2 regions of the Rhizobium sp. AN68 genome follow, and region 1 is predicted to be linked to the other one. Evidence: predicted binding sites of a transcription regulator. Region 1 holds the regulator's gene; the other holds the start of a gene.
The links. The regulator HrcA, encoded in region 1, represses chaperone genes, less so after heat shock. The targets are predictions, from matches to a motif close to GTTAGCACTCNCNNNNNGNGAGTGCTAAC.

Region 1 (3,412 bases):
TGGTGAAACCGGCCTGAACCACCTGCAGTACCGTGTTGTTCGGAACTGCTGTGTTCGGAATTTCGAACATCGCCTGGTGGAAATTCGGATCGAATTTCTGGCCTTCCGCATCGATCTTTTTGACGCCATGTCGCTCCAGCGTCGAGAGCATCGAGCGCTCCGTCATCTCGACACCTTCGATCAGGCCGTTGAGACCGGCTTCGCCATTGGTCTTGAGTTCGTCAGGAATGGCTTCAAGAGCGCGGCGAAGATTGTCGGAAACGGCAAGCATGTCGCGCGCGAAAGCGGCGAGAGAATAGGCCTTCGCATCCTTGACTTCGCGCTCGGTGCGGCGACGAAGATTGTCCATTTCTGCTGCAAGACGCAGGAACTTGTCGCGCAGATCGGCATTTTCGGCCCTGAGCAGTTCGATCGGATCGGGCTCGGCAGCTTCCGCCGTCTCTTCCCCTGTAAATGCGGGTTCGACAAACTCTTCGGCGACGTCCGCGTCAGGTCCGGGCTTTTTCGTATCGTCGGTCATGACGTTCTCCAGATTTGAATATTGTTGGTTGCGCCCGATATCGAGGTTTGAAGGGCAAAAATCAAGGCTTGCGGCGAAAAGCTTGCCGCATTCTCTAACCTTGCGGGCTTGTCCTATCTCTGCTTTCGGGAAAGGCGGGCCATAATTTGTGCGGTGTAGTCCACCATAGGCACGATACGGGCGTAATTTAGCCTCGTGGGACCGATGACGCCGACGGCACCCACAACGCGATTTTCCTCATCCCGATAAGGTGCCACGATCAGTGACGAGCCTGACAGCGAGAAGAGCTTGTTTTCCGAGCCGATGAAAATCCTGACGCCTGAGCCACTTTCCGCAAGGTTGAGTATCTCGATGAGATTTTCCTTACGTTCCAGATCGTCGAACAGCAGGCGCACACGATCGATATCTTCCTCACCGGCCAGACCTTCCAGCAGGTTGGAGCGTCCGCGGACGATGAGGCGGCCGAGCTTGCCCTCTTCATTGTCGCCCGCCCATATGGCGAGACCACGTTCAATGAGGTCCTGCGCGAGCGTGCCGAGTTCCGACTGCAATTCGGCACGCTGCGTCTGAAACTGGCCCCGCAGTTCTTGCAGCGTCTGCCCGGAAAGATGGGCATTGATGAAATTTGCCGCCTCTGTCAATTGCGATGACGAAATGCCGACCGGCAATTCGATGATACGGTTTTCGACCTGATTGTGGTCCCCTACCAGCACGGCAAGCGCCTTGGTGGGCTCCAGCCGGATGAATTCAACATGCTTGAGAATGACGTCGCTCTTGGCCGTCAGCACCAGGCCGGCACCGCGCGACATGCCTGAAAGCATGCGGCTTGCCTCCGTCAGCAACCCTTCCAGCGATTGCTCGTGGCCGGCGACCGGACCGATCTGGCGGTCGATACTGGCTCTCTCATCGGCGGGCAGATCGCCCACCTGCATGAATGCGTCCACGAAGAAGCGCAGCCCCGTCTGGGTGGGCAGGCGACCGGCGCTGATATGCGGCGAATAGATGAGACCCAGTTCCTCGAGGTCGCTCATGACGTTGCGAACGGAGGCCGGTGAAAGCGACATCGGCAACAGCCGCGACAGGCTGCGCGACCCCAAGGGTTCGCCGGTGTCGAGATAGCCTTCGACGATGCGCCGGAAAATCTCCCGCGACCGTTCATCCAGCAACGATGCCTGATCTTTTGAAAGCGGTGCGGAAAAGCCCATATCATCCGTTCTTTATCGTCAAAACTCTGTCCGTACCAATATAATGCGTTGCACCGCTGCGGCAAAATGGAAATTGGCTTTGCAAAACCCCGGGGGGCGCCTTAGAAGGCAGGAACCAACATGGAGAGTGGATCATATGCGGCCTTCAGGCAGAAAAACCGATCAGATGCGCAAGGTTTCCTTCGAGCGCAATTTCTCGAAACATGCCGAAGGTTCCTGTCTGGTCAAATTCGGTGATACGCATGTGCTCGTCACCGCAAGCCTTGAGGAAAAGACGCCGCCGTGGCTGCGCAACAGCGGCAAGGGCTGGGTCACCGCCGAATACGGCATGCTGCCGCGTTCCACCCATGAGCGGATGAAGCGCGAGGCCTCGGCCGGCAAGCAGGGCGGACGCACGCAGGAAATCCAGCGCCTCATCGGCCGCTCGCTGCGTGCAGTGGTCGACCTGCAGGCGCTTGGCGAGCGCCAGATCAGCATCGACTGCGACGTCATTCAGGCCGATGGCGGCACGCGCACGGCTTCCATCACCGGCGCATGGATCGCCCTGCATGATTGCCTGAAGTGGATGGAAACTCGCAACATGATCAAGGTCGAGAAGGTCCTGAAAGACCATATCGCCGCGATCTCCTGCGGCATCTTTGCAAAACAGCCGGTCATCGATCTCGATTATCTCGAGGATTCCTCCGCCGAGACCGATGCGAATTTCGTCATCACCGGCTCCGGCGGCATCGTCGAAGTGCAGGGAACCGCGGAAGGTGCCCCCTTCTCCGAAGAGGAATTCCTGACGCTGCTCGGTCTTGCAAAGGCCGGATGCAGCGAACTGGTCGCCCTTCAGAAGCAGGCAATCGCCTGAGCCGACAGGAAAACGTCATGCGCAAGCTCGATACCAGAACGATCGTTGTCGCCAGCCACAACAAGGGCAAGATCGCCGAAATCGCCGACCTGATCGGGCCTTTCGGCTTTTCAGCCAAATCGGCTGCGGAGCTGAACTTCGTGGAGCCGGACGAGACAGGCACCACCTTTGAGGAAAATGCTGCCATCAAGGCGCTTGCGTCTGCGAAGGCGTCCGGCCTGCCGGCTCTTTCTGACGATTCCGGTCTGGTGATCGATGCGCTGGATGGCGCGCCGGGCGTTTATACCGCCAATTGGGCTGAAACGGCTGACGGTACGCGCGACTTCGCCATGGCCATGCAGAAGGTCGAGGATGCGCTTGCCGAACGCGGTGCAACGAAGCCGGAAGACCGCACGGGCCGATTCGTCAGCGTGCTGTGCCTTGCCTGGCCGGACGGGCATGTCGAATATTTTCGCGGCGAGGTGGAAGGCACGGTGGCGTGGCCCCCGCGCGGAACGAGCGGTTTCGGCTATGACCCGATCTTCAAACCAGAAGGTTACGACACCACATTCGGTGAAATGACCGCAGACGAAAAACACGGCTGGAAGCACGGCGATGCGTTTGCGCTCTCCCACCGTGCCCGCGCGTTCAAAAAATTCGTCGAAACCTGTCTGGAGGCATGAACCCGATGACCGGGGAGCACCAACTTTCTGCCCCCGGCGCGTCGCTTCTGCCGGATACGGGCGATCCCGGTTTCGGGATCTATCTGCACTGGCCCTTCTGTGCGGCCAAATGCCCCTATTGCGATTTCAACAGCCATGTCCGCCACCGCCCGGTGGATCAGGAACGGTTCAC
Region 2 (3,412 bases), 320 kb from region 1:
GCGGTCGAAGGGGTATTCGATGACCGAGCGGAAACCGATGGCCTCGAGAATACGTGCCTTCAACGGCGCAGGCGTCAGGCGGAAGACCGGCGTTTCGGGGCGGAAGACGGAACGGGGATGCGGTTCGAAGGTCAGCACCAGTGCCGGAACGCCACGCGCCTCGGCCAGTTCCAGCGCCCGGTCCAGAACGGCGCGGTGGCCGCGATGCACACCATCGAAATTGCCGATCGCGATGACGCCGCCGCGCAAGCCTTCAGGCAGCGGCTCCTTTTTTTCATTGCGATGAAAGACGGTCATTGCAGTCGATCCATTGTTTACGCCGGCTTACGCCAGACGTTTCCTAGGCAAGGCGGGGCATCCACCAGCCGGGAGCCGCGCCCTGCCCCTTCAGATAGGCGTTCAGAAGCGCCTCGTCCGTCTGGCCATTCAGCGTATATTCGGCGGCGTGAATGCCGCCGCTGATATAAAGAAGGTTGAGGCCGCTCGCAATTGCGCCCTTCACATCCGTCGGCATGCCATCGCCGATGGCGAGCACGCGATCCTTCGGGAAATCGCCGCGCACTTCTTTCGCCGCCGCAAGGCAGGCTTCATAGATCGGCGCGTGCGGTTTGCCGGCAATACGGACTTCGCCGCCAAGCTGTTCGTAATATGCGGCCATGGCGCCGGCGCAGGGAATGATGCGCTCGCCGCGCTCTACCACCAGATCGGGGTTGGCACAGATCATCGGCGCCTTGCGGGCGATGAAGCCTTTCAGCATTTCCGTATAATCTTCCGGCGTTTCCGTCTCGTCATCGAAGAAACCGGTGCAGACGACGGATTCCGCTTCCGCCTCGCCGACCCGTTCGACATCGAGACCTTCCAGCAGCGGCATGTCCCGCTCGGGGCCGAGCAGAAAGACTTTTCTCGGGCCTTCCGCGATCAGGCCGCGGGTTACGTCGCCCGATGTGATGATGCGGTCATAGGCCTCATCCGGCACGCCGAGAACGCGAAGCTGGGCGATGACACCGGGGGCCGGACGCGGCGAATTGGTGATGAGCACCACGGTCTTGCCGGCCTTGCGCGCGTCGTGCAGCGCAACCGCCGCATCCGGGAAAGCGCTAACGCCATTATGCAGCACGCCCCAGACATCCGAAAGAACAACGTCGAACCCATCAGTGATTTCGCCGAGGGTGAGAATGCGATGGGCCATGATATGCTTTCCGGGTGCGAAAAAAGGGTGTGCGTCACATGGCAAAGCAGGACGCCGATGGCAAGGAAAAAAGCGGTGCCAGGCCCGCCTCCGGACCACCGGCCACCATCCGAACATAAAACCCCTCTACGCCGAAAACGAAGGTTGCCTGAAAAAGAGCGATTTGTCCGCGCCCGTCAGAGCGTGGAAATTTTCTGTCATGGAACGCTGGTAACCATAGGCCGTGAAATTTTTCCGGCAGTGCGTTCTTGACTCCGGGGGACGCCTCCTTATCTCGGCTTTGCTGGCACTCCAACAAGAGGAGTGCTAACACCCATCACGTGAACCTTCAAAAGGTTCCTGAAGTCATTTGATCGAGGGATTAGGCAATGACAAGCACCAATTTCCGCCCGCTTCATGATCGCGTCGTCGTTCGTCGCGTTGAGTCCGAAGCAAAGACCAAGGGCGGCATCATCATTCCCGATACCGCCAAGGAAAAGCCGCAGGAAGGCGAAATCGTCGCCGTCGGTTCCGGCGCTCGCGATGAGGCCGGCAAGGTCGTCGCTCTCGACGTCAAGGTTGGCGATCGCGTCCTGTTCGGCAAGTGGTCGGGCACCGAAGTCAAGCTCGACGGCGAAGACCTTCTGATCATGAAGGAAGCCGACATCATGGGTATCATCGGCTGATTTCGCCGCACCCATCGTTTCCTTAAATTTCAAGCCGGACCCCGTCCGGCCATTCGAAACCAGGAGTTTTGAAAATGGCAGCCAAAGAAGTCAAATTCGGCCGCACAGCGCGCGAAAAGATGCTCAAGGGCGTCGACATTCTCGCTGATGCAGTGAAGGTCACCCTCGGCCCGAAGGGTCGTAACGTCGTTATCGACAAGTCCTTCGGCGCACCGCGCATCACCAAGGACGGCGTTTCGGTCGCCAAGGAAATCGAACTCGAAGACAAGTTCGAGAACATGGGCGCACAGCTCGTTCGCGAAGTTGCCTCCAAGACCAACGACATCGCCGGTGACGGCACCACCACCGCAACGGTTCTGGCCCAGGCCATCGTTCGCGAAGGTGCAAAGGCAGTTGCTGCCGGCATGAACCCGATGGACCTCAAGCGCGGTATCGATCTGGCCGTTGCTGAAGTCGTCAAGGACCTTCAGGCCAAGGCCAAGAAGATCAACACTTCGGAAGAAGTTGCACAGGTCGGCACGATCTCTGCAAACGGCGAGCGTCAGATCGGTCTCGACATTGCTGAAGCAATGCAGCGCGTCGGCAACGAAGGCGTCATCACCGTTGAAGAAGCCAAGACCGCTGAAACCGAACTCGAAGTCGTCGAAGGCATGCAGTTCGACCGCGGCTACCTGTCGCCTTACTTCGTGACCAACCCGGAAAAGATGGTTGCGGACCTCGAAGACGCATACATCCTTCTGCACGAAAAGAAGCTTTCGAACCTCCAGGCCATGCTGCCTGTTCTCGAAGCTGTCGTTCAGACCGGCAAGCCGCTCGTCATCATCGCTGAAGACGTAGAAGGCGAAGCCCTTGCAACGCTCGTCGTCAACAAGCTGCGTGGCGGCCTCAAGATCGCTGCCGTCAAGGCTCCTGGCTTCGGCGATCGCCGCAAGGCCATGCTGGAAGACATCGCCATCCTGACCGGTGGTACCGTCATTTCCGAAGATCTCGGCATCAAGCTCGAAAGCGTTACCCTCGACATGCTCGGCAAGTCGAAGAAGGTTTCGATCTCCAAGGAAAACACCACGATCGTTGATGGTGCTGGCCAGAAGTCCGACATCGAAGGCCGTGTTGCCCAGATCAAGGCGCAGATCGAAGAAACCACTTCCGACTACGACCGCGAAAAGCTGCAGGAACGTCTTGCCAAGCTCGCTGGCGGCGTTGCCGTGATCCGCGTTGGCGGTTCGACGGAAGTTGAAGTGAAGGAAAAGAAGGACCGCATCGACGACGCTCTCAACGCGACGCGCGCTGCTGTTCAGGAAGGCATCGTACCGGGCGGCGGCGTTGCCCTGCTGCGTTCTTCCACGAAGATCACCGTCAAGGGTGAGAACGACGACCAGGAAGCCGGCATCAACATCGTCCGCAAGGCTCTGCAGTCTCTGGTTCGCCAGATTGCAGAAAACGCAGGTGACGAAGCTTCCATCGTTGTTGGCAAGATCCTCGACCGGAACGAAGACAACTACGGCTACAACGCCCAGACCGGCGAATATGGCGACCTGATCCAGCTCGGCATCGTCGA

Region 2: groES (co-chaperone GroES) is a predicted target of HrcA. The motif match lies at 1,472-1,500, and genes of this name have one in related genera.

The regions. Positions count from the first base shown of each region.
Region 1 is NZ_JARWMI010000003.1:259,083-262,494, reverse strand. Features, by position in the region: gene grpE (nucleotide exchange factor GrpE) at 1-520, opposite strand, end outside; gene hrcA (heat-inducible transcriptional repressor HrcA) at 634-1,725, opposite strand; gene rph (ribonuclease PH) at 1,862-2,578, shown strand; gene rdgB (RdgB/HAM1 family non-canonical purine NTP pyrophosphatase) at 2,596-3,240, shown strand; gene hemW (radical SAM family heme chaperone HemW) at 3,246-3,412, shown strand, end outside.
Region 2 is NZ_JARWMI010000003.1:581,139-584,550, reverse strand. Features, by position in the region: gene RBH71_RS15835 (bifunctional riboflavin kinase/FAD synthetase) at 1-297, opposite strand, end outside; gene RBH71_RS15830 (TIGR01459 family HAD-type hydrolase) at 341-1,189, opposite strand; gene groES (co-chaperone GroES) at 1,558-1,854, shown strand; gene groL (chaperonin GroEL) at 1,929-3,412, shown strand, end outside.